One region of the Sorangium sp. So ce327 genome, then DNA from elsewhere that is predicted to be linked to it. Evidence: riboswitches for the same ligand, from Rfam matches in the RefSeq annotation. Region 1 holds a riboswitch; each other region holds the start of a gene.
What was found. A riboswitch is a leader RNA that binds a small molecule or an ion and turns the genes downstream of it on or off. The one in region 1 is predicted to bind cobalamin.
Positions count from the first base shown of each region.

Region 2: it holds a riboswitch for cobalamin, as region 1 does, so the genes downstream of both, WME95_RS01440 (energy-coupling factor ABC transporter permease) here and WME95_RS21855 (ribonucleoside-diphosphate reductase subunit alpha) in region 1, are expected to answer to the same signal.
Region 3: it holds a riboswitch for cobalamin, as region 1 does, so the genes downstream of both, WME95_RS05105 (TonB-dependent receptor) here and WME95_RS21855 (ribonucleoside-diphosphate reductase subunit alpha) in region 1, are expected to answer to the same signal.

Region 1 covers NZ_CP150330.1:5,812,652-5,822,328, reverse strand. Annotated here, with positions in the region: gene WME95_RS21870 (TonB-dependent receptor) at 1-1,897, shown strand, start outside; gene WME95_RS21865 (hypothetical protein) at 1,891-3,123, shown strand; gene WME95_RS21860 (ribonucleotide-diphosphate reductase subunit beta) at 3,158-4,114, opposite strand; gene WME95_RS21855 (ribonucleoside-diphosphate reductase subunit alpha) at 4,174-6,636, opposite strand; cobalamin riboswitch at 6,889-7,096, opposite strand; gene WME95_RS21850 (NAD-dependent protein deacetylase) at 7,224-8,090, shown strand; gene WME95_RS21845 (prolyl hydroxylase family protein) at 8,125-8,700, opposite strand; gene WME95_RS21840 (helix-turn-helix domain-containing protein) at 8,824-9,677, shown strand, end outside.
Region 2 covers NZ_CP150330.1:374,334-384,010, forward strand. Annotated here, with positions in the region: gene WME95_RS01405 (hypothetical protein) at 1-424, opposite strand, end outside; gene WME95_RS01410 (ABC transporter ATP-binding protein) at 421-1,158, opposite strand; gene WME95_RS01415 (TetR/AcrR family transcriptional regulator) at 1,155-1,865, opposite strand; gene WME95_RS01420 (CbiX/SirB N-terminal domain-containing protein) at 2,013-3,200, opposite strand; gene WME95_RS01425 (energy-coupling factor ABC transporter ATP-binding protein) at 3,176-3,997, opposite strand; gene WME95_RS01430 (CbiQ family ECF transporter T component) at 3,994-4,743, opposite strand; gene WME95_RS01435 (hypothetical protein) at 4,733-5,074, opposite strand; gene WME95_RS01440 (energy-coupling factor ABC transporter permease) at 5,071-5,784, opposite strand; cobalamin riboswitch at 5,883-6,092, opposite strand; gene WME95_RS01445 (enoyl-CoA hydratase/isomerase family protein) at 7,263-8,090, opposite strand; gene WME95_RS01450 (3-hydroxyacyl-CoA dehydrogenase family protein) at 8,635-9,525, opposite strand.
Region 3 covers NZ_CP150330.1:1,378,967-1,388,643, forward strand. Annotated here, with positions in the region: gene WME95_RS05080 (DUF1990 family protein) at 1-567, shown strand, start outside; gene WME95_RS05085 (haloacid dehalogenase type II) at 623-1,432, opposite strand; gene WME95_RS05090 (LysR family transcriptional regulator) at 1,649-2,587, shown strand; gene WME95_RS05095 (hypothetical protein) at 2,575-3,069, opposite strand; gene typA (translational GTPase TypA) at 3,157-5,043, opposite strand; cobalamin riboswitch at 5,194-5,401, shown strand; gene WME95_RS05105 (TonB-dependent receptor) at 5,642-7,843, shown strand; gene WME95_RS05110 (hypothetical protein) at 7,857-8,351, opposite strand; gene WME95_RS05115 (hybrid sensor histidine kinase/response regulator) at 8,807-9,677, shown strand, end outside.

The sequences.
Region 1 (9,677 bases):
GGAGGTGCGCGTCGAGGGGGATCGCCTGCGCGCGCCCGCGCCGCCCAAGGACAGGTCCGTCGCGGGATCGGTGCTGGGCCGCGAGCGCCTCACCGGCGCGGGGCTCGGGGCGGCGGACGTGCTCCGCACGCAGCCGGGCGTCCTCATCATCGAGTCGGGCGGCTTCGGCGGGCCGGCGACAGCGGCCCTCCGGGGGGCGACCGCCACGCAGACGCCGGTGTACCTCGCCGGCGTCCGCCTGAACGACGACGTCGTGGGGACGGCGGACCTCTCCCTCGTGCCCCTCTGGCTCATCGAGCGCATCGAGATCTACCGCGGCCACGCGCCCATCGAGGCCGACCGCCTCGGCCCCGGCGGCGCGATCTTCTTCGAGCCGCGGCGGCCTTCCCGGACGACGGCCGGCGTGGGCGCCATGGCGGGCTCGCTCGGCGCGCGGCGCGGGTGGGCGTTCGCCGGCGCCAGCGCGGGCCCGGTGAGCGCGATCGTCGGGGTGAGCGCCGAGGCCGCGGAGAACCGCTACACGTTCGTCAACGATGGCGGGACGCTCTTCGACGAGAGCGACGACACCGTGGAGCGCCGGCAGAACGCCGACGTGCGCACGATCGACGCGTGGGCGCTCGCGCGCGTCGAGCTCGGCGGCGGCGCGATCGTCGACGTGATCGCGAACGGCACAGGCCGCGAGCAGGGCGTGCCGAGGCTCGCGCTCCTGCCGTCCCGCGAGGCGCGGGGGGAGTCGCGGCGCGCGCTGACGTCCGTCGCGGCGCGGGTGCCGTTCGGCGGAGAGGCGCAGCACACGCTCGAGGCGCGCACCTCGTTCATCGAGGCGCGGTCGGAGGTCCACGACCCCCTCTTCGAGCTCGCGCTGCAGACGCCTGAGCTCCGCCTCGCCGGCCGCCGCCTGGAGCAGACGCTCGGGGCAACGCTCTCCTTCGCCGACCGGCTCCGGGTGCGGCCCGTGCTCTCGGTCGCGCGCGAGGGCATCTCACGCGCGCCGGACGACGTCCCGCTCGCGCGGTCGCGGCGCTCGTTCGCGCGCGGCGCCGTCACCGCGGAGGCGCGCCTCGGCGAGGGGCTCGCGCTGCACGCCCTCGCGAGCGGGGAGTGCCACGCCACCGGCGCGGACCGGGAGCGCCCTTGCGACGTGCTCGTCCCGACCGGGCGGGTCGGCGTGGAGGCGGGGAGCGACAGGCTCCGGCTCCTCGCGACCGTGGGCCGCTACGTCCGCGTCCCGACGCTCGGCGAGGTGTACGGCGTCTCCGGCGTCGTCCACGGCAACGCGGCGCTCGAGCCGGAGTCGGGCGCCACGATCGAGGCCGGGATCCGGGCGCAGACGGGGCGCGGCGCCGTGCTGCGCGGCGCCTTCCTCGACGTGTTCGCGTTCGGGAGCGCGGTCTCCGGGCTCGTCGCGTACGAGAAGTCCGGTCAGGGCTACGTGAGCCCGTACAACGTCGGCCGCGCCCGCGTCGTGGGCGCGGAGCTGCTGGCCGGGGTCGAGGTGACCCCGTTCCTCCGCGCCGAGATCGCGGCGACGCTGCTCGATCCGCGGGACACGACGCCGGGGCGGACGACCAGGAACGACCTCCTCCCGTTCCGCTCGCGCCTCGTCGTCGCGCCGCGCCTGCACGCCGAGTGGAAGCGCCCGGGCGGCGCCGTGTTCTCGGGCGCGTCGGGCGAGATCCGGGCCGTGTACCAGTCGAGCCGGTACGCCGATCCCGCCGGGCTCGGCGTGATCGCGGAGCAAGCGACCCTCGACCTCGACGCGGAGGCGAGGTGGCTCGGCGGGCACCTCGCGGTGAGAGGTCGCGTCGCGGACCTCCTGGACGCGCGGCGCACGGATGTCGTCGGGTTTCCGCTCCCGGGGCGGAGCGTGTTTTTCACACTGGAGTCAACATGGTGAAGATCAGTCTGTTTGCGTTCGCGATCTCGATTCCGATCCTCGGGTGCAACGTGGATTCGCCGCCGCCGTCGACGGGCGGCGTCCACGGCGGCGGCGACGGCGACGCGTGTGAGGGCGGCGTGGTCATCGTGACGAGCGACTACCAGTCGACGAACATCGCTGTGTCGGAGCTCGACGGGACCACCCTGTCGCCCTCCTTCGTGTCGAGCGGCGCGGCGAAGCCGGGGCTCAGCCTCGCGCTGTCCGGCGACGTCGACGTCCCGAGGGCGGCGCCGCCGTCCGGCCGCGTGGTCCTGCTCGATCGGTTCGGCACGAACGTGATCACCTGGATGGATCTCGAGACCGCCGCGGTCCTCGCGCAGCTCCCGGTCGGGCAGGGGTTCGAGTCGAACCCTCAGGACTACATCGAGGTGGGGGCGGACCGCGCGCTCGTGTCGCGCTACGGGAGCAACCCGAGCCCGGGCGTGGAGCCGTTCGACGAGGGCGGCGATCTCCTGATCGTCGACACGAAGGAGTACTCCATCGTCGGGCGCATCGCCCTGCCGGAGGAGGAAGAGGGGCTCCTGCCGCGCCCGTCGGGGATGGCGCGCGTCGGTGACGACGTTGTCGTGGCCCTCGGCCGGCTCGCCGCGGACCTCTCGACCGTGGGTGAAGGGCGCTTCGTTGGCGTCTCGCCGGCGGAGGCCGCTGTCACATGGACGGTCGACGTGCAGGGGCTCTACGGCTGCGGGCGTCTCGCCGTGTCGCCCTCGGGAGAGCGGCTGGCGGTCGCTTGCTCGAGCCGCTTCGACGCCGAGGCGATGGAGTACGATCCGGCGACGAGCGACGTCGTGATCTACGACGCTCGCACCTCGCCCCCGGAGGAGATCAAGCGGCTCGGCGTGGCCAGGGCGCTCGGCGCAGCGGTCCAGCCCACGCTCGCGTTCGCCTCCGAGGACGTGCTCCTCGGGACGGCCTACGCGGGCAGCGCGTCCGCCGGGGACCGCGCCTTCTCCGTGAGCATCACCACGGGCGAGGTCACGACGCTCGCCCAGGCGACCCAGTCCTACGCCTTCGGCGGCGTCCACTGCTCGCCCGGCTGCGGCGATGTCTGCCTGCTGAGCGACGCGGAGCGGAGCAAGCTCCGGCGCTGGAAGGTGGCGGCGAGCGGCGCGCTCGAGCCGCTGGAGGACGCGACCGTCGACACCGAGATCGGGCTCCCGCCGCGAGGGATCGGCGGGCTCTGATCGGCCCTGCGGGCGGTACGTCGGTCGATCGGCGTCAGAACGCGGCGTCGAGGACGACCTCCCCGGAGACGCCGACCTGGTACGCGGAGACGCGGCGCTCGAAGAAGTTCGTGACCTCCTGGACGTCTTGCAGATCCATGAACGAGAACGGGTTCTTCGCCCCGTAGCGCTTCGGCATGCCGAGCGTGGCGAGCCGCTGGTCGGCGCAGAACTCCAGGTAGCTGCGCACGTCGCGCGCCGACATGCCCGCCACGCCGGCGCCGAGGAGATCCTCGGCGAACCGGGCCTCGCAGGCGATCGCCTCATCCATCATGTCGAGGATCGACCGCGAGAGGCCGGCGTCGAAGAGCTCGGGCTCCTCGCGCCGCGCCGTGTTCACGACCTCGAAGGCGAAGCGCATGTGCGCGCTCTCGTCGCGGAAGACCCAGCTCGTCCCCGCGGCGAGCCCGTGGAGCAGGCCGCGCGAGCGCAGGAAGTACACGTACGCGAACGCGCCGAAGAAGAAGAGCCCCTCGACGCACGCGGCGAAGCAGATGAGGTTCAGGAGGAACCGCCGCCGCTCGGCGCGCGACTCCAGCCGCCCGAGCGACTCGACGGAATCGAGCCACCGCATGCAGAAATCGGCCTTCTGCCGGATCGAGGGGATGTTCTCGACGGCCGCGAAGGCGCGGTGACGGTCCTCGGGATCGGGGATGTACGTGTCGAGGAGCGTCAGATAGAACTGGACGTGGAGCGCCTCTTCGTAGAGCTGCCGTGACAGGTACATCCGCGCCTCCGGGGCGTTGATGTGCCTGTACAGGTTGAGCACGAGGTTGTTCGCCACGATGGAGTCCCCCGTGGCGAAGAACGCGACGAGGCGCTGCACGAGGTGCCGCTCCGCGTCGGTCATCTTCCGCAGGTCGCCCACGTCCGTGGAGAAGTCGACCTCCTCCACGGTCCACGTGTTCTTGATGGCGGAGCGGTACATCTCGAAGAAGGCCGGATAGGCCATCGGGCGCAGGGTGAGGCACTGGCCCGGATCGAGGAGGCGCGCGGGGCGGCTGACGCGGCTCACTGGCAGGCCTCGCAGGCCTCGGGGTTCTCGAGCGCGCACGCCACGTCCGCGGCCGCCTTCGCCGGCGCCGCCTCCACGGTCGCCTTGGTGATGCGCGTCGCGGGGCGCGATCGCAGGTAGTACGTCGTCTTGAGCCCCTTCTTCCATGCGTGGAAGTACATGCTCGAGAGCTGACCGATGGTGGGGTTCTCGATGAAGAGGTTCAGCGACTGGCTCTGATCGATGAAGGCCCCGCGATCCGCGGCCATGTCGATGAGCGAGCGCATCGGGATCTCCCACGCCGTCCGGTACACGGCGCGGAGCTGCTCGGGCAGCTCGTCCATGCCCTGGACCGAGCCCTCCGCGAGCTTGAGCCGGGCGCGCGCCGCGTCGTTCCAGGCGCCGAGCCGCTTGAGCTCCGCGACGAGGTAGCGGTTCATCTGCAGGAAGTCCCCCGAGAGCGTCTCGCGCTTGAAGAGGTTGGACACCTGCGGCTCGATGCACTCGTAGCAGCCCGCGATCGACGCGATGGTGGCCGTCGGCGCGATGGCGACGAGCAGCGAGTTCCTGAGCCCCTCGGCCTGGACGCGCGCGCGGAGCCCCTCCCAGCGCGCCGCGTCCTCCGGGACGGCGCCCCACGCGTCGAACTGGAGCTCTCCGCGCGCGGCGCGCGTCTCGTCGAACGCCGGGTGCGGCCCCTTCTCCGCCGCGAGGTCCGCGGACGTCGAGAGCGCGTGGTAATACACCTCCTCCGAGATCCGCCTGGAGAGCTCCCGCGCCGCCGGGGCGTCGAAGGGCAGGCGCATCTGGAAGAACACGTCCTGCAGGCCCATGAGCCCGAGCCCGACGGGCCGCCAGCGGAGGTTCGATCGCCTCGTCGAGGGGATGGGGTAGTAGTTGAGGTCGATGACGCGGTCGAGCTGGCGGACCGCGGTCCGCACCGTGCACGCGAGCTTCTCGAAGTCGAACGCGATCGCGCCGTCCGCCAGCGTGACCGTGTGGCGAGCGAGGTTGATCGAGCCCAGGTTGCAGACGGCCGACTCCTCGTTCGAGGTCACCTCCAGGATCTCGGTGCAGAGGTTCGAGAGGTGGACTACCCGGCCCGGCAGCGCCGTCTGGTTGCAGGCGCGGTTCGACTTGTCCTTGAACGTCATCCAGCCGTTGCCTGTCTGCGCGAGCGTGCGCATCATCCGCGCGTAGAGCTCGCGGGCCTTCATCGTCTTCTTGGCGAGGCCTGCCCGCTCGGCCTCGACGTACCGACGATCGAACTCCTCACCGTAGAGATCGGGGAGATCGCGCACGTCCTTCGGGTCGAACAGGCTCCATTCGCCGTCGGCCTCGACCCGCTTCATGAAGAGATCCGGGACCCAGCTCGCGAGGTTCAGGTTGTGCGTGCGCGCGGCCTCGTCGCCCGTGTTGTCGCGCAGCGAGAGGAACTCCTCGACGTCGGCGTGCCACGGCTCGAGGTAGACGCAGCAGGCGCCCTTGCGCTTGCCGCCCTGGTTCACGGCCGCGACGGACGCGTCGAGCGTCTTGAGCCACGGCACGATCCCGCTGGAGTGCCCGTTGGTGCTCTCGATGAGCGAGCCGCGCGAGCGCACCCGGTGGTAGGCGAGCCCGATGCCGCCCGAGAACTTCGAGAGCATCGCGACGTCGGTGTAGCGCTGGTAGATGGTCTCGAGGTGATCGTCCGGCGAGTCGAGCAGAAAGCAGCTCGAGAGCTGCTCGTGGCTCGTCCCGGAGTTGAACATCGTCGGTGAGCTCGGCAGGTAATCGAGCGACGAGAAGAGCCGGTAGAGCTCGATCGCCTGCGCCGCCGTCTCGGAGAGCGCGCACGCGATGCGCAGGAAGAACTGCTGCGGCGTCTCGATGACGAGGCGCGTCTCGGGGTGCTTCAGCAGGTAGCGGTCGTAGAGGGTCCGCAGGCCGAAGTACTCGAGCTCGTGATCGCGCCTCGGCTCGATGGCGTCGTTCAGCTTGCGGGCGTTCTGCGCCACGAAGCCGTGGAGCCGATCGTTGATGAGGCCCAGCCGCCGCCCCACGGCGATGGACTGCGAGAAGGCGTGGATCTCCTGATTGCGGACTTCCTTGTCGATGTACGTGGCGAGCAGGCGCGCCGCGAGCTTCGCGTACTGGGGCTCATCCGCGATGAGCGACGCCGCCGTCTGGATGGAGAGCTGGTCGAGCTCGCGCGTCGTCGCGCCGTCGTAGAGGCCGCTGATGGTCTTCGTCGCGACGCGGAGCGCGTCCACGTCGGACAGGGCCGCGCAAGAGCGGCTCACCGCCCGGACGATCTTGTTGACGTCCACGGGCTCGCTGGACCCGTTCCTCTTCTTCACCCGCATCGTCGTGTGCGGGGGCGCCTCCTCCGCGCCGGCGCTCGTCATGGCGGGCGCATCAGGTGCGTGGAGTGCGTGGCGTGCGTGGAGCGCGCGCAACGGCGCCGCGCCGTTGCTCTTCATCAACGGTTCGTTCAGCATGGCATCCTCCTCGTGCTCGTTCCGAGCGGTCCCGGACCGCTCGCGTCGATGCCGCGAGAGCGAAGAGGCCAGCCGATGCGCACGGGTGCGCCAGGCTCTTTGGAGGAGCCCTCGGACCGACCGCTCGCCCCCGCGGGCGAAAGGAAGACAGCGCGGGAGGGGGTCGGAACCGGGACAAGCGCGAGAGTCTGCGCCAGCTCGGACCTACCCGCCTCCCTCGAGGCTTCCAGGTCAAACCGGCGCCGGATGTCTCCCCAGCGCAGGATGTTGGCAGGTCTTCGGGCTCACGAGCGCTCCGGCTCTCGCCGGATTCCTACGGTCCACCGCTTCCCAGCCCGAGGGCCAGTGCTCGTCGTGGAGATCGTTCTCGCTTACCGCTGCGGGGCAGCCCCGGATTCACACCGGGTTCCCTTTTGAGCCCCGGGCCGAAGCCCGAGGCACCAACACGGGCACTACATATGGTGGTGCAGTGAGCCGGTCAAGCGAGATGTTGTGGGGGAGCTCCGTTGCTCGGTTGCTTGCGTGGTTACGCGGTCGACACACGCTGGCCTGGCGGTGCCCGCCGTGGCGGGCCACAACCCGGGCCTATGCCGCTCAGCGAAGCGCGTACGGCCGATCCGCTCGACGACCTCGTCGCGCTCCTGCGCGGCAAGCGGATCGTGGCGCTGACGGGCGCGGGGTGCAGCACCGAGTCCGGCATCCCCGATTATCGAGGGCCCGAGACGCGGCGCCGCGCGCGGAACCCGATCCAGGGGCGGGAGTTCTCCCGCTCGGCCGAGATCCGGCAGCGCTACTGGGCGCGCGCCGTGATCGGCTGGGAGCGTTTCTCCAGGGCCGAGCCGAACCCTGCCCACCGCGCCCTCGCGCGGCTGGAGCAGGCGGGGCAGCTCGATGGCCTCATCACGCAGAACGTCGACGGGCTCCACCAGGCCGCGGGCAGCCGCCGCGTCATCGAGCTGCACGGGACGCTCTCCGAGGTCGCCTGCCTCGCGTGCGGCGCGATGGAGCGGCGCGCCGCCCTCCAGGAGCGGCTCCTCGCCCAGAACCCCGGCTGGCTGCGCCTCGCGGCCGACGTCGCCCCCGACGGCGACGCCGACCTGCCCGCCGAGCACGTGGCGGGCTTCCGTGCGCCGCCGTGCCTCCGCTGCGAGGGGCCGCTCAAGCCGCGCGTCGTCTTCTTCGGCGAGAACGTGGCCCGGCCGATCGTCGACGCGGCGTTCGCGCTCGTGGACGCGGCGGACGCGCTCCTCGTCGTCGGCTCGTCGCTGGCGGTCTTCTCGGGCTACCGCTTCGTGCTGCGCGCCGCGCAGCGAGGCATCCCGATCGCCATGATCAACCTCGGCTCCGCGCGCGGCGAGGAGCTCGGCGCGCTGAAGATCGAGGCCCGCGCCGGCGAGGTGCTGCCGCGCCTCGCCGAGGCGCTCGGCGCCGGCGCGACCGCGGCGCCGCGCTGAGGCGCCGAGCGCCGGCGCACGCGCGGCGCTGGCATCACCCGCGCCGGTACATCACGTCGCTGCGGAGGACGTACTTGCTCCCCCGTGTCACGGCGGCGCCGCGGTGGAGCCGGCGGTGCTCGAACAGGAGCGCCATCCCGCGCCGCGGGGCGATGCTGCGGCCGCCCCAGAAATCGGTCGTGCCGCCCTCGAAGTCGTCGTTCAGGTAGACCATCGCGGTGAACAGGCTCCGCTCGCCGTCGGATCGCACGAACGACCCGTCGCCGTGCCAGTTGAAATATTCGCCCTCGGTGTAGCGATAGTAGCGGAAGCGCTCGTTCAGCCCGACGGCGCGGTGGAGGCCGAAGCTCGGCGGCATCCAGGGCGCGAGCCGCTCCCAGAGGTTCGCGGCGAGGCCCGGATCGTCGATCATGACGCGGCCGTTCCTGCGCACCTCGAGGTTGATCACCTCGCCGCCCCCGATCGGCGCCTGCTCGAAGCCTCGCGCCTCGGCGAGCGCGATGAAGCCCTCGCACTCCTCGGGCGACAGGACGTTCGTCACCGTGAAGATGCGGAGATCGTCGGTGTAGTCGGTGCACTGGGCGGTCCGTTCGGCGTGCAGGGTGCTCATGCGTGAAGCGTGGGTCCGGGCGGACCGGATCCGGAAGGGCGGGACCCGGGCAGGACCGGGCAGGACCGGGCAGCGCGGTGGACAGGAGAGCGCCGCATCGCCGATGATCGAGCGCTCGCACCGATGGCACGGGTCTCCAGGGCGGGCCGCAGCGCGGAGCCCGCGGTCCGCTTCAACCACACGCTCCTCCAGCGGGCGCGGCTCGATCTCGACCTGACGCAGGAGCAGGTCGCCGCGTCGATCGGCGTCGACGTGCGGACCTACCGCCGCTACGAGTCGGGCGCCGTCAACGATCCGCGGCTCGGCTTCTCGGTCCGGAGCCCGTCCCGGCGGCGCATCATCGAGCGGCTCGGCGCCGAGCTCGGGCTCGCCGAGGCGGAGCTGCTCGTCGTCGAGGCCGAGGCCGATGCCGCGCCGGCGGATCGCGCCGCAGAGGGAGCGGGTGCGGCGAGCCAGGCCGTGGAGGCGCCCGACGAGGCGGGGGAGGCGCTCGCGGGGGAGGAGAGGGCGCCCGCCGGGGCGGGGAGGGCGCCCGACGAGGAGGCAGGCGAGAAGGCGCCCGCCGGCGCGCCCGCGCCGTCGCAGGGAGCCGCCCCGGCGTGGCGCCCGCTGCACGCGCACACGCTCCAGCGAGCGCGGCACTTCGTCGGGCGCGCCGAGATCGTCGATCGGCTCGCCGCGTGGGCCGACGGCTCGCCGCCGTCCCCCCGGGTGATCGCGCTCCTCGGCGTCGGCGGGGCGGGCAAGACCGCGATCGCCGAGCGCTTCCTCCAGGGGCTCGGCGACGCCCCGCGGCCCGGCGGGGTGCTCGTCTGGAGCTTCTACGACGACCCCAGGACCGAGGCGTTCCTCGACCAGGCGGCGGCCTACTTCGCGCCGGGCGCGGGCGCCTCGGGCCCGGCGGCGCCGCGGCCTCAGGCGGCGCCCGGAGAGCAGCTCGCGCGGCTGAAGGAGGCGCTGGGGCAGGGGCCGCCGCA
Region 2 (9,677 bases), 5.4 Mb from region 1:
GGAAGCCGGGGACGCGCGCCGTGAAGTAGGCGGCGCCGGCGAGCTGGGTCGCGACGTGCAGGGTCACCATCACCGCGCACGCGCTGAGCGCGCGGAGCACGAAGTAGCGGGGGATCGAGAGCGGCTTGCTGGCCAGGAGCGGCAGCACGCCGGTGTCGCGCTCGCGGAGCACGACGCCGCTGGCGAGCACCACGGGGATGAACGCGATCACCTTGTTCATCGTCAGGTCGATCCACACGTACATGAAGACCTGGAACGGCGCGGCGTCGCCGAACCACGCGGCGATCGCGGCGCGCACGTGATCGGGCGGGCGCGCGAGCACGACGGGGATCGCGACCAGCGCGTAGACGAGCATCGCGACGCAGAGCCAGGTCTTCCGCTCGCGTAGCGTCGTGAGGTAGTCGAGCCAGAGGAGGCGGATCACGAGGCCTCCCTGCGCACGAGCGCGAGGTAGAGATCGTCCATGGTGCGCGCCCCGTGCGCGTCCTTGAGGCGCTCGACCTCGTCGCAGGCGACGAGGCGCGAGCGGTGCATCACCGCGACGCGGCGGCAGAGGGCCTCGACGTCGGAGAGGATGTGCGACGAGAACACGATGGTGACGCCGCGCTCGCGCGCGAGCGCGCGGAGCACCTCGAGCAGCTCGTGGCGGCCGAGGGGATCGAGCCCAGAGGTCGGCTCGTCGAGCAGGAGCACCGCGGGCTCGTTGATCAGCGCCTGGGCGATGCCGACCTTCTGGGCCATGCCGGTGGAGAAGCCGCGCAGGGGGCGGTCCGCCTCGCGCTCGAGCCCGAAGCGGCGCAGGAGGGCGCCGGCCCGCGCGGCCGCGACGTCGCCGGGCAGCGCGAACATCGCGGCGATGTAGTGGAGGAAGCCGCGCGCCGTCATGTCGGGGGGCAGCGAGTACGACGCGGGCAGGTAACCCGCGTTCCGCCGGACCTCGAGCGTCTCGTGGACGACGTCGCGCCCGAGCACGCGCGCGGTGCCCGCGGTGGGCCGGGTCAGGCCGAGGAGCATGCGCAGCGTCGTGGTCTTGCCGGCGCCGTTGTGCCCCATGAAGCCGAATATCTCGCCGGCCGCGACGCTGAAGCTCACGCCCTCGACGGCCGTGACCTTCGCGAAGCGCTTGCCGAGCGCGTTCACCTCGATCGCCTGGTTCATCGCTTGCTCCTTGCGCGCGACGCGGTCGCGCGCTGCTCCGTGGGGATCGCCGTCGTGGAGGTCGTCTCCGTGGGGGGCGCTGCAGGACGCGCGGCCAGGCCGGCGCGAAAGATGTCGGCGATCGCGTCGAGCGTGCGCTCGCCGGCGAAGGCGCAGAACGACGTGATCAGCCCGAGGTGCTGGGGCGCGAAGCGCAGCACGCCGAGGACGAAGGGGATCGCGTCGCGATCGACGTCGGGCCGGATCTCCCCGCGCGCGATGCCCTCGTCGACCCAGCCGTTGATCTGGGCGATCTGCGCCTTCGCGGCGGCGGCGCTCGCGGCGTCGTCGAGCGGGCGGAGCGCGCGGAGGTCGGGATCCTCGCGGAGGAGCTTGCCGAAGAGCGGCTCGGCCGCCTGCTGTCGGTAAGCGAAGCGGAGGGTCGCGACGAGGCGATCGAGCGGGGATTCCAGGCCGAGCACCTCGGCGGCGAAGCGCGCGCGGATCGTGGCGAACGCTTGCTCCACCACCTCGCGCAGGAGGGACTCCTTGTCGGCGAACTCGAGGTAGAGGGCGCCCTTTGCGCAGCCGGCCTCGGCGGCGACGGCGTCGAGGTTGGTGCCCTTGAAGCCGCGCTCGACGAAGTGGCGCTTCGCGGCGTCGAGGATCCTGGTGCGCCGCGCAGGGTCGCGGGGTCTGTCGGGGCGGCGGACGGGCACAGAACTCATATGACTGAATTGGGCATATGAGTCAACTCGGGCGGCTCTGGCGCGGGACGTGGGCAGGGGACCACGACGGCCGAGGTGGCGCGCGGGCTGCGGGGGAGGCTCCGCGCGTCGGCGATCCACGCTCGAGGCGGCGCCCGGCGCCGCGCCTCACTGCATGATGTCGTCGACGAGCCGGGCCACCAGCCGGTCGCCGAGCAGGTGCTCCTCGACGAGGTCCTTCGCGTCCTCCTCGCGGACGCCGCGGTACCAGACCCCGTCGGGGTAGACGGCGACCGTCGGCCCCTCGCCGCAGCGCCCCATGCACGACGTCCTCGTCACGCGGATCTGCTGCTGCTGGCCGGCCTGCTTCACGAGCCGGCGCACCGACTCGAGGAGCGCCAGGCTGCCGCGGTCCACGCAGTCGGCGTTGCCGCAGACGAGCACGTGCTTGCGCAGCGAGCGGTGGGCGTGCGGGTGGTTCGACGCCTGCGTGTGCGTGAGCGTGTGGCGCACGCTGTAGAGCATCGCCTTGAGCCCGCCGACCTCCCGGGCGAGCCCCGGCAGCGCGGTGCGGTACATGCACGTGTCGCAGGGGAGCGGCGCCTCGCCGGCGAGCGCCTGGCGCGCGCGCTCGTCGATCAGGCCCGCGAGCGCGCTCGACCGGCCGAGGTGCGGCGCGAGCGACGCCCGGATCCACGGGTACGTCGATGAAAAGCGTTCGACCTGCTCGGCGAGCTTCGTCATGAGCCGCCCGGCGAAGAGGAAGTAGGGGACCACCACGACGCGCTCCGGCCGGTGCCGCGCGACCCGCTCCAGCGTCTCTTCGACCGAGGGCCGGGTGACGCCGATGAAGGTCGGCTCGACGAGCTGGAGCCCGCGGCCTTCGCCGATGAGGCGCGCCGTCTTGCAGAAATCGCCGTTCGCGTCGGGGTCGCTCGACCCGCGCCCCACGACGACGAGCGCCGACCGGGCCCGCGCCGCCGGGTCGGCCGGCAGCGCGGTCGCGGCGCGCTCGAACGCGAGCTCGGCGAGCGCCGGGTGCACGCCGAGCGGCCGCGCCGCCGAGAAGCGCACCCCCGGGTGCGCGGCCCGCGCCCGCTCGAGCGCGAGCGGGATGTCGTTCTTCACGTGCCCCGCCGCGAACAGGAAGAGCGGCACGACCGCCACGCGGGACGCCCGCGCCGCGAGCGCCGCGAGCGCGTCGGCGAGGTGAGGCGTCGCGAGCTCGATGTAGCCGTGCTGCACGGCGATCTCGGGCCGCGCCGCGGCGTAATCGGCCACGATCGCCTCGAACTCGGCGTTCGACGCGGCGTCGCGGCTGCCGTGGCCGATCAGCAGGAGACCGTCGTCATGCACGCGAGCGCCTCCTCCAGGGTGAGCGGGAGGCCCGCGCCGCCCCGCGGCGGCAGAGGGCTCATCCGGGTCCAGAGCTCGGCGACCCACGGCCGCCGCATCCGCGCCCGCGCGAGGAGCTCCCCCCGCGCGAACACCTCCCGCGGCGGCCCGTCCGCGAGGACCTGGCCGTCGCCCAGCAAGACAGCGCGCGAGGCGAAGAGCGGCACGAGATCCACCGCGTGGGTCGCGGTGACCAGCGTGGTCCCCTGCTGCTCGGAGAGCGCGCGCAGCGTCTGGCACAGGGCGAGCTCGCCTTCCGGGTCGAGCCCCGCGGTCGGCTCGTCGAGCAGCAGCACCCGCGGCCGCATCGCCAGCATCCCGGCGATGCACGCGCGCTTGCGCTCGCCGAAGCTCAGCGCCTCGATGGCCCGGTCGGCGAGGTGGGCGATCTGCACGGCGGCGAGCGCCGCCTCGGCGCGGCGGCGCGCCTCGGGCGCGGGCAGGCCGAGGTTTCGCGGGCCGAACAGGACGTCGTCGAGGAGCGTCGCGCCGAGCAGCTGGTCGTCCGGGTCCTGGAGCACGAGCGCGGCGCCCGCGGCGACGGCGTCCGAGGGCGAGCCCACGCGGCGGCCCGCGATCTCGACGTCGCCGCCGGGCGCCGGGAGCAGCCCGACGAGCGTCCGGAGCAGCGCTGTCTTGCCGGCGCCGTTGCCGCCGAGCACCGCCACGGACTCGCCCTCGCCGACGTCGAGGCGCACGTCGCGCAGCACGGGCTCGCCGCGCCGGTAGCCGAGCCGGGGGGCGCGCAGCGCGATCATCCGGCCTCTCCCGCGGCGACGCTGAGCCCGAGGGCCGCGAGGGCGGCGGCGGCGAACGCGACGTTCGCGGCGGGCGCGCTCGTCCTTCGGTCGGCGACGGGGAGCTTCCCCTGGTAGCCGCGGAGCTGCATCGCGAGCGCGGCGCTCTCGGAGCGCTCGAGCGTCCGGAGCGCCACGACGCCCGCGACGGCGCCGGCCGAGCGCGCGGCGGCCCCGGGGCGGGTGAACCCGCCGCGGAGCGCGGCGGCGCTCCACGCGCTGTCGGCCGCGCGCTGGAGCACGCCGGCGAAGCGTCGGGTCAGCGCGAGCAGCTCGACGAGGGCCGCGGGGACGCCGAGCCCGGCGAGCGCCGCCTCGATCTCGGCGGGCGCTGCGGCGCCGGCGAGCCACCGGAGCACGGCGGCCGCCGCGAGGACGCGCGCGCCGATGGCCGCGGCGCGGCGGGCCCCCTCGGCCGTGATCGCGTCGACGGGGAACGGCGCGCCGGGGAGGAGCGGCGCTCCCGGCGTGAGCGCGAGCGCGAGCGCCGCCGCGACCGCTCCGATCCACGCGGCGGGCGCGGCGGCGCGGAGGACGGCGCGCGCCGGCGTGCCCTGGAGGCGGAGGGCCGCGCACGCGAGGAGGAGCAGCGCGGCCGGCGTGACGGGCGAGCGCGCGCCCGCGGCGACGCAGCACGCCGCCACGGCGGCCCCGAGGCGGAGCCGGGCGTCCACGTCGCGGAGCCGCGGGGGCGGGTCAGTCCGCACGGAGGCCTTGGCCGCCGGCCTTGACCGCGGGCGCGCCCGCGCGCTCGACGAAGAGCACGCGCGAGAAATAGCCGAGGGCGAAGCCGGCGAGGAGCCCGGCCCAGAGGAACGCGAAGAGCAGGAGGTCGCCCTCGAGGCCCGCGAACAGCGGCCCCGTGTCGTGGCGCCCTGCGTCCTCGGCGACGCGGCGCACCACGGCCTCGTCGACGCCGTCCCAGGACGCATTGCCGCAGGCGGCGAGCCAGAGGGAAGCGGCGAGCCGGAGCGCTGCCGCGCACGCGCGCCGCGCGAGCGGCGCTGGCAGCGGGCGCTGTCCGAGCCGCCGCGTCACGACGCCCCCGGGGCGAGCCGGACGACCTGGAGCCGGTCCAGGATGTCGGGCCGCCGGGCGCGCAGGAAGGCGAGCGCCCCCGCGGTCATGACGCCCTCGAGCAAGCCGAGCGGCAGCTGGGTGGGGACGAAGGCCAGGGCGACGCCCGTGAACATGGACGTCACCGACCCCTCGCCCGAGAGCCCGAGCGCGAGCGCGAGCGCCGTGGTGGCGTAGGTTGCCCAGTCCGACGTCACGCCCGCCAGGAACCCCGCGACCCAGAGGTTCGCGCCGCAGCGCCGCGCGAGGTGGAAGGCGAAATATCCGGTGAAGGCGCCCGCGATGCCCATCGACGCGACGTCGGCGCCGAGCGTGGTGAGGCCGCCGTGCGCGAGGAAGAGGGCCTGGATAAGGAGCGCCACCACGGTGACGAGGACGGTCATCCAGGGGCCGATGAGCACCGCCGCGAGCCCTGTGCCGCACGGGTGGGAGCAGGTCCCGGCGGTCGGCACCGGCACGGGCATGCACGAGATCGCGAAGACGGCGGCCGCGATGAGGCCGACGAACGGCTTGTAGAAGGCGTCCTGCTCGGTGCGGCGCCGGAGAAGGTGGAGGGCGATCGCGACGAAGGGCAGGGCGAGCGCGTTCCAGAAGGCGCACCAGCCGAGCGGCAGGACGCCTTCCGCGAGGTGCATCGCGGCCGCGGGCCGGGGCGCGAGGAGCGTCCCCAGGGACACGGCGGCGATCGACAATGCGCGGCCGTGAAGACCGATTTCGGCGCTCCGGGTGAAGTCCGCACCCGAACGCCACGAAGACGTGCGCAAGCTGCACCTCGTGGGAGGCTCGGGTAGGTCTCCCGGCTCATGGGTTCAGGGAGCTGATCGAGCTCCCAGCGCTGCGTCCACCTTCCCAGGCCTCTTCCTAAATGAGGCCCAGTGGTCTTCGGAGGCAGCTCCCCACTCACGGTGGCGGGACCGCGCCGGTTTTGCACCGGCTTCCCTGTTATGCCCCGGAGGGCACCCGAGGAATGGATTGTCAGGCCGGTGCTCGGTAATCCCGTTTCGTGCCCGGCGTCAAGGACGTCGCGCCCCGATCGCGGAGGAGGCGCTTCGCGGAGGAGGCGCTCAGCGGGCGCTGCATCTGGCATGGCGTGTCGGACGAGCTCCCCGTCGAGCGCGGGCCAGCTCCGCCTCGCGCGCGGTGCCCCGCGCGTCGGCCCACGTATCCAGGCGGCGCGATCACGCGAGCCGGGCGCGTACCGGGGTGCGGACCCCGGGCGCGCGGACCGGGCGAACCCGGGTGCGTCGACCGGGGTCGAGCTTCCGCCTTGCGCGCTCCGGCCCGCCACGCGCCCTCGTCCGCGGCGTTGGTGCGGCGGTGATGCCTGCCGCTGGTGGACGCCTCGCCCTCGCGGGCACTGCCGGGGCGCACGAAGCCATCACTGCCGAGGCGCGCCGCGCGCCCGTCGGTGCCCCCATCGAGCAGACATGGGCGCGCCGACGAGCGATCGAGGCCCTGTGATGCGATGGCCGAGGCCGAGAAATTGACCCAGACGCATCACGCGAAGAGTCGTCGAGCACACGTCTTGAATTATGTCCCCCTTAGATAAAACCTGTTTACTTTGTCGCCGTGCGGGTGCAGCGCCTGTCGCGGGCTGCGCCTGAGCGGGGTCTCTCGTGCGCTTGAATACAAGGCGCCGGCGCGTTCTTTCCGCAGTGTGCTTTGTTCGTCCGGGCTCTTTACTCGGGAGCAGGCGTCCGGTGTACGGCCTGCTGCCTCGTGGCATCTCTTATTGAAGAGATGAGGGATTTCGTGTTCGCTCGTCTCGGAATGCACGGCGAACGCTGCGCTGTGCGCTGTCTCCGGTGGAGGGGTATGCCCGGCTCGAACGTGAATTCCCGCTGCGCTTGTGTGTGTGGGTTGCGCGCCCGCCTGGCCGCCTTCGTGTCTGGAGCGCTCTGCTCGCTCGGCGTGCAGTCATTGCACTTTGTTATCGACAACGCGCTTGCGGATGCCACAATCTGACTACCGCATGCGCACCGGCGCGGACCCCCCAGCCCGGAGCGCATGCGGTCTTTTTTCTTCGCACCGTGGCGGACGTTCAAGACTCCGGCGCGGTGTCCCTGCCGCGGTCATTCTGGGCCCCCCTCCAGCGTGATGCGCGGTATTTTTTTTGCCGTCGAGCGCGCGGTTCGCGCCTCCCGAGCCTTCACTTGCCCGTGAATGTGGCCTGCGATTTCGCCAGGAACGCTTTCATTCCGAGCTGTTGATCTTCGCTGCCGAAGAGCGCGGCGAATGCCTGGGCTTCCAGCTCGTTGGCGGCGGCGAGGTCGAGGCTCTCGCCGCGCAGGAGGACGCGTTTGGCGGCGGCGACGGCGAGCGGCCCGCGTGAGGCGATCTTGAGGGCGGTCTCGCGGGCGCGCGCGAGGAGCTCGGTCGCCGGGAAGACGGCGTTGACGAGCCCGATCGACAGCGCCTGCTGGGCGGTGATCATGTCTCCTGAATAGACGAGCTCGCGCGCGCGTCCTGGCCCGACCCGTCGCAGCAGCCGCTGGGTCCCGCCGAACCCCGGGATGACGCCCAGGTTCACCTCGGGCTGGCCGAGCTTGGCGCCTTCGGCGGCGTAGATGAAGTCGCATGCGAGGGCGAGCTCGCAGCCGCCGCCCAGCGCGAAGCCGTTGACGGCGGCGATCACGGGGAAGGGGGCAGTCTCGATGAGCTCGGCGAGCCGGTGGCCTGCGTCGGCGAACCGTTTCGCGGCGATGCTGTTCATGGCCGCCATCTCCGCGATGTCGGCGCCGGCGACGAACGCCTTGCCGGCGCCGGTCAGCACCGCCGCGCGGACCTCGTTGCCGTCGGCGGGCGCGAGGAGGTCGCGGAAGGCCGTGGTGAGCTCGCCGAGGACGGCGGGGTTCAGGGCGTTGAGTTTGTCGGGCCGCTGGATGGTCACGATGGCGACGTGATCCGCGCGCTCGACGGCGACGAACTGGAGCGTACCGCGAGCAGGGGCCCCCGGCTGCTGTTCTTGAGCGGTCATGGAGCGTGGTTAGCAGCGCCCCGCGCCGGGGGGAAGCGTCTGCCGCGGGCCGGGGAGGGCGTCATTCCGTGTCCTCACGGGCCTGCTATGCTGAGCCCGTGGACGAGCCGACGAGCGAGCGATTTCCGGAGGAGTCTCGCACCTGTTCCGGGACATGGCCCGTCGCTCGATGATCCGAACTCACCGCTTGAGTGCGGGTGCGCGACGTGACGGTCCTGTCGCGAGCCCGCGTGCGATCGTGGTGAGTCGAGCAGACCGCCCGTCCTCCGACCCGCACACCCGTGTTCGCCTCGCGCGTATCCCGCCGCCGCTCCCCCGTCATCATCCCCCCTGGAGAGAGCCAGGGAGGGAGGGGGTGCCGCGCGGGGGGCCGGCGGGGTAGGGCCCCACGAACCCGAGCGCCGGCCCGCTCCGTGCGACGCCCTTTCAGATCGGCCCCGCCGTTCAGCCGGCCACGGCCCCCCAAAAGGCGCGAGTTCGTGGGAGGGGCCCCCGCCGGCCCCCCGCGCGGCGCCCCCTCCCTCCCTGGCTCCGCAGCAGCCGCCTACACCGCCCGCCCGCTCTTCTGCCCCTTCTCGTCGTACACGTAGAACCCCCGCCCGCTCTTCTTCCCGTACCACCCCGCCGCCACCAGGTTCCGGAGCAACGTGGCCGCCCGGTACTTCGAGTCCCCGAACTCCCGGTGCAGCACCTCCGCGATCGACAGCACCGTATCGAGCCCGATCAGGTCGGCGAGCTCGAGCGGCCCCATCGGGTGGTTCAGCCCGAGCCGCGCCCCCGCGTCGATGTCCTCCGGCGTGGACAGCCCCTCCTGGAGCGCGAAGCACGCCTCGTTGAGGAAGGGGATCAGCATCCGGTTCACGATGAACCCGGGCTGGTCCTTCGAGGTGATCACCGTCTTGCCGAGCCCAACCGAGAGCGCCCGGACGGCCTCGTACGTCGCGTCCGACGTCTGGACCCCACGGACGAGCTCGACGAGCTTCATCAGCGGCACCGGGTTCATGAAGTGCATCCCGATGACCAGCTCAGGCCGGCCGGTCGCCGCCGCCAGCCGCGTGATCGAGATCGACGACGTGTTCGACGCCAGGATCGCCCCCTTCGGCAGCGCCGCGTCGGCGAGCTTGAAGATCCCGCTCTTCACCTCGAAGCTCTCGGTCACCGCCTCCACGGCCAGGTCGACCCCGGCCAGGCCCGACATCCCGTCGGCCACCGCGACCCGGCCGAGGAGCGCCTCCCGCGCCTCCGCGGCCAGCTTGCCCTTCTCCACCTGCTTCGCGAGAATGGCGGCGATCTGGGCCTTGCCCGACTCCGCCAGCGCCCTCGAGACGTCGCACAGGACCACCTCGAGGCCCGCGGCCGCGGCGACCTGGGCGATGCCTCGCCCCATCTGGCCCGCGCCGATCACCCCGAAGCGCTTGATCGTCGTAGCTTCCATGCCCGCGGTTGATAGCCGAAGCCGAGAGCGCGGTGAACCGCCCTCGGCCGCGGCCTGACGGCCCGCCCGCTCGGACGTCCACGCGCCACAGGAGCAGAAGCGCGCGAAAGCTCCGGCCGACCTTCCAGGCCCGCGGGGGCGAGGAACCTTGA
Region 3 (9,677 bases), 4.4 Mb from region 1:
ATCCGCGCCTTCCTCGCTCGCCAGGCGGGCCGGCCGCTCTCGTACGCGGAGGTCGGCTGCACCGGCGCCGGCGAGGGCCGCCCGCGGCCGCCTGCCGGCTTCAACGTCGACCACCACCGCGCGGTGCTCGGCCAGGGCGCCGCGCTCTTCGACCGCGCCGTCGAGGCGATGCGGCGCTGGGCGCAGTTCCGGCTCGGCTGGGTCGAGCTCTGCTATCCCGATGCTCCCCTCCAGGCCGGCGTCACCGTGGCGATCCTCGTCCGCGTGCTCGGGATTCACTGGCTCAACGCATGCCGGATTGTCTACACCGTCGATGAGACGAGCGGCCCTGTGCGCCGGTTCGGCTTCGCCTACGGGACGCTCGAGGAGCACGGCGAGCGCGGCGAGGAGCGCTTCCTCGTCGAGCACGACGAGCCTTCCGGCGAGGTCGCCTACGACATCTTCGCCGTCTCCCGGCCGAACCACCTCCTCGCCCGGCTCGGGTTTCCCTACGCGCGCCGGGTCCAGGCGCGGTTCGCCCGCGACTCCATGCGCGCCATGCGCAGCGCCGTGAACTCGCCGCCGTGAGGCGCGCCGGGAGCCCTGCGACCCGCTGATCGCACAGGCGGCATGGCCCCGCCGGTCACGCCCTCTCCTTCACGAACTCCACGAGATCCGAGAGGCTCGCTCCCGTCGCGTCGGCGCTCACGCCGAGCTCCTCGGCCGGCAGGCCCAGGCGGTTGACCCAGAACGTGGGATAGCCGAACCATCGGGCCCCCGCGGCGTCCCAGCCGGCGAACGCGACGAACGCGATCTCCTCGCGCGTGAGGCCGAACGCGTCGAGCGCCATCCGGTACGCGCGAGGATCGGGCTTGTACGTCCTCGCCCCATCCGTGCTGAGCACGTGCTCGAACAGGCCCCCCAGACCGGAGCTCTCGATGGCGGCCCCGAGCATCCTCGGCGTGAAGTTCGACAGGAACGAGAGCCGGATCCCCGCGCCCCTCAGCGCCCGGAGCGCCGGCAGCACGTCAGGCCACGCCCGGAGATCCAGGTAGGCGCCGAGGAGCCGCGCCCGCTTCTCCTCCCCGAGATCGAGCGCCAGCGCGCGCTCGGCGAACACCAGCGCATCCGAAGTCACCTGCCAGAAGTCGGCATACTCGTGGGACGCGACCCGCAGCCACGTGTACTCGAATTGCCGGGTGCGCCACGCCTCGCTCAGCGATGCCCCCTTGCCCGGACAGAGCTCCTCCGCGAGCGCCGCGATCGGGCGCGGATCGAAGATAGGAAAAGCGTCGAAGGCGATCGCCTTGATCTTCGATCCCGCCGCCGGCCGCGGCGGCGCCGGCCCGTGCTGCGCGGCACAGGAAGCCGTCCCGGCCGGGGCCGAGCCCAGGAAGCCCGCCGCGGCCGTGCCGGTCACGCGGTGGAGAAACTCACGACGATTCGTCAACATGCCAGCCTCCCTCCGATCCTCCGACGTGAAACTCGCGACCTGCGAGTCCGAGAGTCCGCTAGTTCGCGAGTCCGCGAGCGTGCGGGTGCGGGAACGCACGCGGGAGAGCATGCGCGGTCCGCCGTTGCCCGGGGATCCGCCATCGACGTAGACTCGCCATGCACCTTTGCATGGCGCGGAGCGCGCTCCGGCAGCAGCGCCCCGCGCCCCGGAGCCATGCTCGACTGGGACGATCTGCGCTACTTCCTCGCCGTCGCGCGGCACGGCAACCTCTCCGCCGCCGCGCGCGTGCTGAAGGTCACCCAGCCGACCGTGGGGCGGCGCGTCGCGGCGTTCGAGCGGCGCCTCGGGGCGAGGCTCTTCCAGCGCTCGCCGTCGGGGTTCTCGCTCTCGGCCGCGGGCGAGAGCGTGCTCGGCCACGCCGAGCGCATGGAGCAGGACGCGCTCGCGGCCGAGCGCGCCGCCGCCGGACGCGACGCAGGCCTGAGGGGCCACCTCCGTGTCACCGCGTCCGAGTGGCTCGCCACGCGCGTCCTCGGGCCGCTGCTCGTCCCGTTCCTCGCGCGCCACCCCGCCATCTCCATCGATCTCATCGCGGACGCGCGATGGCTGAGCCTGCCGCGGCGGGAAGCGGACATCGCCCTTCGCCCCGCCGCGTTCGAGCACAACGAGGTCTTCCAGCGCGAGGTCGCGCGGATCGGGTTCGGGCTCTATGCATCGGAGGCCTACCTCGCCGAGCGCGGCCCGCCGGACTGGGGCCGGCAGTGCGAGGGCCACACCCTCGTCACCATGAACGACGATCCTCCGGCGATCGCCGACCTGTCGTGGGTGCGCGCCGTCGCCGCGAAGGCCCGCGTCGCCGCGCGCACCAACGGCCGCGAGCCCCAGGCGACGATGGGGGCCGCCGGCGTCGGGCTCGTCTGCCTGCCCCGCTACCTCGGCGACGCGACCGCCGGCCTTTGCCTGCTCTCGCCGCCCTCGCCGCCGCCAGGGCGCAAGCTGTGGCTCGGGGTGCACCGCGATACGCGCGGGGTGCCGCGCGTGAAGGCGCTCGTCACGTTCGTCGCCGACGCCCTCGGGCCGCTCCGGAGCGCCCTCGACCCCGGCGCGCGGCCGCGCGCGTCAGGCGACGAGCGCCCCCGCTACCGGCCCTGATCGCGCTGGCACGCCCTGAGCTTCTCGAACTGCGCGTCACACGTCTGGGGCAGGAAATCGGTCGTGCACTCCGGAGCGCGCCCGCTCAGGCAATCGAAGAGCGACGTGATCGACGGCGCGAGGAACTCGCAGGGGATCCGGTCCGCGGAGGCGACGGTCTCGCCCACGCAGTCGAAGAAGGGGGCGGTCAGCGCGTTGCAGGGGCGCTGCTCGGAGAGCAGGTCGGCGCAGCGCTCGCTGCACCGGAGCTCCGGGCACGTGACGCCGTCGAAGAGCGAGCAGAAGAAATCGCACGAGGCCTTCTGCTCCTCGACGGAGGCCCCGCCGGAGCTCGCCGATGGCGACCCCACGGCCGCGCCAGCGCCCCCGGCGCCGTCGGAGCTCCCGGGGAGCCCGTCGACGACGACGGCCCCGCCGCAAGCGCCCGCCCCCGCGAGCGCGACGAGCGAAGCCAGGAAAGCGAAGAGCAGCGGCGTTCTCATCAGGGCATCCTATCGCGCGGCAGGTACGGGAGGGGCGCGCGTCGGGCGCGTCGGGCGCGCGTCGGACGTTCCGCGCGCCCCCGCCGCTCACTCCACCGCCTGCGATTGCTCGATCGCGTCCTCGCGGCGCTCCCGGCGGTTGCACGCGAGCACCTTCTTGCGGACGCGCACCGCGTCGGGCGTGACCTCGACGAGCTCGTCGCCGTCGATCCACTCCATCGCCGTCTCGATCGTGAGCAGCCGCGGGCTGGCCAGGAGGACGTTCTCGTCCTTGCCGTGGTTGCGCACGTTCGACAGCTTCTTCTCCTTGATGACGTTGACGTCGGTGTCGTTCGGCCGGTTGTGCTCGCCGATGATCATCCCCTCGTAGACCTCGACGCCGGGGACGATGAAGAACATGCCGCGCGGCTGCAGGTGGTGCAGCGCGTACGGGGTCGCCACGCCGACGCGATCGGCGACGATGGCGCCGGTCGGGCGGCGCATCATCGGGCCGCCCCAGGGCGCCCAGCCGTCGAACATCGTGTTGAGCAGGCCCGTCCCGCGCGTCGCCGTCAGGAACTCGCCGCGGAAGCCGATGAGCCCGCGCGACGGCACCCGGAACTCGAGGCGGGCGCGGCCGAAGCCGGGGTTCGTCATCTTCACCATCCGGCCGCGCCGGGAGCTGAGGCGCTCGGTCACGATGCCGACGTAGGTGTCGGGCACGTCCACGACCACGAGCTCGAGCGGCTCCATCACCTCACCGTCGATCTCGCGCGTCACCACCTCGGGGTTCGAGAGCTGCATCTCGTACCCCTCGCGCCGCATCGTCTCGACCAGGATGGCGAGCTGGAGCTCGCCGCGGCCGAGCACCACGAACGTGTCGGGCACCTCGGTCGGCTCCACCCGGATCGCGAGGTTCTTCATCGCCTCGCGCTCGAGCCGCTCCTTCAGGTGACGGCTCGTCAGGAACTTCGACTGCTTGCTCTTGCCGGCGAACGTCGACGTGTTGACGCCGATCTTCATCTTGATCGTCGGCTCCTCGACGACGATCCGCGGCAGCGCCTCGGGGTGCGCCGGATCCGTGATCGTGTCGCCGATCGTGACCGCGTCGAGCCCGGCGATCGCGATCACCTCGCCCGCGACGGCGCTCTCGACCGCGACGCGCTTCAGCCCCTCGTAGGCGTAGAGCATCTTCACGTAGCCGCGCGACTGGCCGCCCTCGCCGAGGAGCGCGACGTCGGCGCCGGACCGGGCGGTGCCGCGGACCACGCGGCCGACCGCGAGCCGGCCCACGTAGTCGTCGTGGGTCGTGTTGCAGACGATGACCTGGAGCGGACCGTCGGGGTCACCGGAGGGGCCGGGGACCCGCTCGAGGATGGTCTCGAAGAGCGGATCGAGGTCCTTCGCCTCGTGCTCGAGCTCGCGCTTCGCCTGGCCGAACTTCGCGATCGCGTAGAGCGTCGAGAAGTCCATCTGCGCGTCGCTCGCCTCGAGGTCGCAGAAGAGGTCGAACACCTCGGAGAGCACCTCGTGGGCGCGCGCGTCGCTCCGGTCGATCTTGTTGATGACCACGATGACCGGGAAGCCGCGCTGGAGGCACTTCGAGAGCACGAAGCGCGTCTGCGGCAGCGGGCCCTCGGCGGCGTCGACGAGGAGGAGCGCCCCGTCGGCCATCATGAGCGTGCGCTCGACCTCGCCGCCGAAGTCGGAGTGGCCGGGCGTGTCGACGATGTTGATCTTGACCCCGCGGTACCGGATGCTCGTGTTCTTCGCGAGGATGGTGATGCCGCGCTCCCGCTCGAGGTCGTTCGAGTCCATGACCCGCTCGGCCACGACCTCGTTCTCTCGGAAGGCGCCCGACTGGCGGAGCATGTGATCGACGAGGGTCGTCTTCCCGTGGTCGACGTGGGCGACGATGGCGATGTTGCGGAGATCGTTACGGGGCATATACGGCGGCGGCCGTGTAGCACGCGACCCACGGAGGAGCGAGCCCATCCTCGCTAGAGCCCGAACGTTCGGCCTGCACGGCAGGCGCGCGTCGAGGCGCTCGGATGGAGAGCGCGAGGCGCGCGCATGGCGCGAGAGCGGCGCGCGTCGAGCGGGCGAGCCGAGCGGTAGCGATTGACAGCCGAAGGCGCGCGGTCCTAGGGTGCGCGCCGTGCTGGTGCCCGGGCGTTCGCCTGGGCCGAAGAGGGAACCCGGTGAAATTCCGGGGCTGCCCCGCAGCGGTAAGCGAGAACGACCTCCACCCCATGCACTGGCCCGCCGAGGGCTGGGAAGCGGTGGACAGTAGGGAGCCGGTCAGACCGGAGCGCTCGCGAGCCCGAAGACCTGCCAGCGCCCGGCGGCGGGAGACATCCGGCGCCGGTTCGACCTGGGAGCCTCGAGGGAGGCGGTGAGGTCCGAGCCGGTGCAGCTCCACCTCTCTGCGCACGTCCCGGATACCGAACCGCCCCCGCGTCGCCTTCCGGTCGCCCGCGGGGGCGAGAGGTCGGTCCAGCGCACCGTGCGATGGCCAGCCATTTCGTCCTCGCGGAGCTCGACGCGAGCGGCCCGACGCCGCTCCGCGCGATTGCGGCGAAGGAGGACACGAATGCTGCGCGAGACGGTCACGACGAGCCACGGGCACCGCCATCCATTTCATCTGCTCGCCGCGTTATCCATGGTGCTGGCCGCCGCGCGGCCAGCGCGCGCCGAGGGCGACACCCCCGATGCGCCCGCTGCCCCGCCGGAGGCCGCCGCCGCAGCGCCCACCGGCGAGGCCGCACCCGCGGTCGACGCCGCGATCGAGGTGACGATCCAGGCGGAGAAGCCGGGCAGCGAGGCCGCGTCGCGCGTCTCCGTCGGACACCGGGAGCTCGAGCTCAGGCCGAGGCTCCGGCCGGGCGACCTCCTCGAGTCGGTCCCCGGGCTCTTCGCCGTGCAGCACGCGGGCGGGGGCAAGGCGAACCAGTACTTCCTCCGCGGATTCGACGCGGATCATGGGACCGACGTCGCCTTCTTCGTCGACGGCGTGCCCGTCAACATGGTCAGCCACGGCCACGGGCACGGCTTCACCGATCTCTACTTCATGATCCCGGAGCTCGTGACAGGGCTCGACGGCTACAAGGGGCCTTATTACGCGAGCATCGGCGACTTCGGTACGGCGGGCGCCGTCAACCTGCGCTTCGCCGAGAAGCTCGAGGAGAGCTACGCGCAGGTCAGCCTGGGGCAGTACGGCATCCAGCGCGGCCTCGTCATCGCCTCGCCGGATCTCGGCGACACGTGGCGCGCGGTGGCCGCGGCGGAGATCTACCGGAACGACGGGCCGTTCCTGAGCCCGGAGCGGCTCAAGCGCTTCAACGTGGTCCTGCGGGCCACGCACGATCTGGGCAACACCGGGAAGGTCCAGATGACCTGGATGTCCTATGGATCGACCTGGCACGGCTCCGGCCAGATCCCCGCGCGCGCCGTGTGCGGCGAGGGCGAGCAGGGCGGGTTGAACCCGCCCCCCTCGGCGTTCGGACAGCCGTGCATCGACCATTTCGGCGCCGTGGATCCGACCGAGGGCGGCGCGACCGAGCGGCACATGGCGTCCGTCGCGTACTCGACGGCGTGGCGGGACGCCGATCTGAGCGCGCTGGCCTACCTCGTCCGGTACCGCTTCACGCTGTACTCGAACTTCACGTTCTTCAGCGAGGACCCCGTCCACGGCGACCAGATCGAGCAGAACGACGACCGCGCCGTCGGCGGCGCCGATCTCCGGTTCCGCAGGCAATACGAGATCGGCGGGGCGAGGTTCACGACCTCGCTGGGGGCGCAGATCCGCGCGGACGCGATCGACAAGTCCCTCCACCACGACGAGGCGCGCGAGCGGATCGAGGAGAAGAGCAGGACCCACGTCGATGAGAGCCAGATCGGCGTCTACGTCGAGCAGGACGCCCGGCTCCGGCGCTGGCTCCGCGTCGTGCTCGGGGCGCGCGCGCAGTGGATCGACGTCAACGTGGACGACCCGGGCGAGGACCTCGAGGCGGCGGGGAACAGGTCGAGCGGCGCCCGGGGACAGATGCAGCTGCTCCCGAAGCTCACGGCGATCGTGTCGCCCGTCGAGGGGGTCGATCTCTTCGCCCACTTCGGACGGGGCTTCCACTCGAACGACGCGCAGGGCGCGGTGCTGGGGGAGGGGGCGGCGACGCTGATCACGCCCGCGACGGGCTACGAGGTCGGCCTGCGGGTCGCGCCCCTGCGCGGGCTGTCGCTGAACGGGGCTGCGTTCCTGCTCGACCTGGACTCGGAGCTGGTCTGGAGCGGCGACGCGGGCGCGACCGAGGCGTCGGGGCAGACGCGGCGCTACGGGATCGAGATCGGCGGGCGCTACCGGCTCCGGAGCTGGCTCTTCGCGGACGTGGACGCGACCTTCACCCGCGCGCGCTTCCGCGAGAACGCCGGCAACGCGAGCGCGGTCGCCCTCGCGCCGACCCGGACGCTGACCGCGGGCGTCGGCGTCCGCCCGACGTTCGGCGCGTTCACGCCGTTCGCCGCGCTGCGGGTCAAGGCGATCGGCGCTCGGCCCGCGACCGAGGACGAGTCGCTCACCGCCGAGGGGTTCACGGTCGTCGACGCCAACGCCGGGCTGCGGTGGAAGAACGTCGAGGTGGCCGTGGACATCCAGAACCTCTTCGACACGACGTGGCGCGAGGTCCAGTTCGCGAGCGCGTCGCGGCTGCAGTACGAGCCGGCCCCGGTCACCGGGATCCACTACTCGCCGGGGTGGCCGTTCACCGCGATCGGGCGGGCGACGCTTTACTGGGAGTAGACGCCGCGCCGGCTCATGTCCGGCGGAGGTCCTCGCGCAGCGCGTCGAGCGATGCCCGGAACGCGGCTTCGCTCACGGCGGCGCCCGTCACCGCGGGCAGGAGCTCCGCGAACATCTGCCAGGCTTCCCCGATGTCACATACCCTGTGCGGATAACGCTGGCGGGCAATGAGCGTGAGCCCTGTCACGACGCTGCGAACCATCGCCGCCTGGAACCCCGAGCCCTCGAAGACGACCGCTGAGCACCTGATGGTTGCGCTCGCCTCCGCGAGGAAGCTCGCGATCGCCCTGCGCGCGGGCGCCGATGGCAACGACGCCTCGCTCTCGACGAGGGTGAGCAGCCCTATGCCGCGCGGGTGCTTCTTCGCGAAGTCCGCGCACGCATCCCTCAGGTGGCGCGCGCCGTCCTCGGTCGTCTCGCGGCGCCAGATGACACAGAAGATCTGGTGCCAGGAAGCCAGGATGTAGTCCGGTTGTCTGGTGACCAGGTGCCAGGGTTCAGGATGCATGATCGTGCTCGTTCTGGAGCGGGCGCACCGGAGATGCTCGCGGGGGCCTCAGGGTACACCGGCCAGGGTACACCGGCGTTTCTTCGCCCGCGACACGCGCGCACGCCAACTCGCGCGTGGGCCACCGGGCGTCGGCAACGGATCGGCGCCGCGCGCCCTCGGAGCTGATGGGCAAGACAACCCCGGTGCCCTCGAGGTCGGGTGGCTCGCACTGGACACGTTCGATGGCTCCACAATCGATGAGTCCGTCTTGATACCCTCGAACCGCTCCAGCGGCTGGCGGTGGCCCTGCGCGGCCGCCGGCGGGCGCTCTCGACGCGGGCTCATGGGGCCATTGCTGTGCTCGTCACTCGCCGCTGCCGGCCGACACGACGACGGCTCGCGGACGCGGAGAGCAGGACAGGAAGGGAGAGCATGGCGTGGCGAACGTGTACCCATGCTGTAGGCTGTGCCGCATGGATCCGACGGGGCTCGGCGCCGATCTGCAATTCCGCATGCTGGTCGAAGGGGTGAAGGACTACGCCATCTTCATGCTGGACACCGAGGGGCGCGTGACCACGTGGAACGCCGGCGCCGAGCAGATCAAAGGATACTCCGCGCAAGAGGTGATCGGCTCGCACTTCTCGCGCTTCTATCCGGCCGAGGCGATCGAGCGGAAGTGGCCACAGACAGAGCTCGCCGAAGCGCGGCGCGTGGGCCGCTTCGAGGACGAAGGCTGGCGCGTGCGCAAGGACGGCTCGATGTTCTGGGCGAACGTCATCATCACGGCCCTCCACGGCCCCGACGGCGAGCTGCGCGGCTTCTCCAAGATCACGCGCGACCTGAGCGAGCGCAAGCGCCAGGAAGAGTCGCTGCGGCAGAGCGAGGAGCGCTTCCGCGCGCTGGTCGAAGGCGTGAAGGATTACGCCATCTTCATGCTCGACCCCGACGGCAGGGTGGCCACGTGGAACGCCGGCGCCGAGCGGATCAAGGGATACTCCGCGCAAGAGGTGATCGGCACGCACTTCTCGCGCTTCTATCCGGCCGAGGCGATCGCGCGCGGCCGCCCAGAGACGGTGCTCGCCGCCGCGCGGCGCGAAGGCAGCTTCGAGGACGAAGGCTGGCGCGTGCGCAAGGACGGGTCGTCGTTCTGGGCGAGCGTCCTCGTCACGGCCATCTACGGCCCGAGCGGCGAGCTGCGCGGCTTCTCCAAGATCACGCGCGACCTGAGCGAGCGCAAGCGCCTGGAGCAGATGGAGTCCAACGCGCGCCAGATGGAGGAATTCGTGGCGATGCTGGCGCACGAGCTGCGCAATCCGCTGGCGCCGATCGCCAACGCGACCAGCG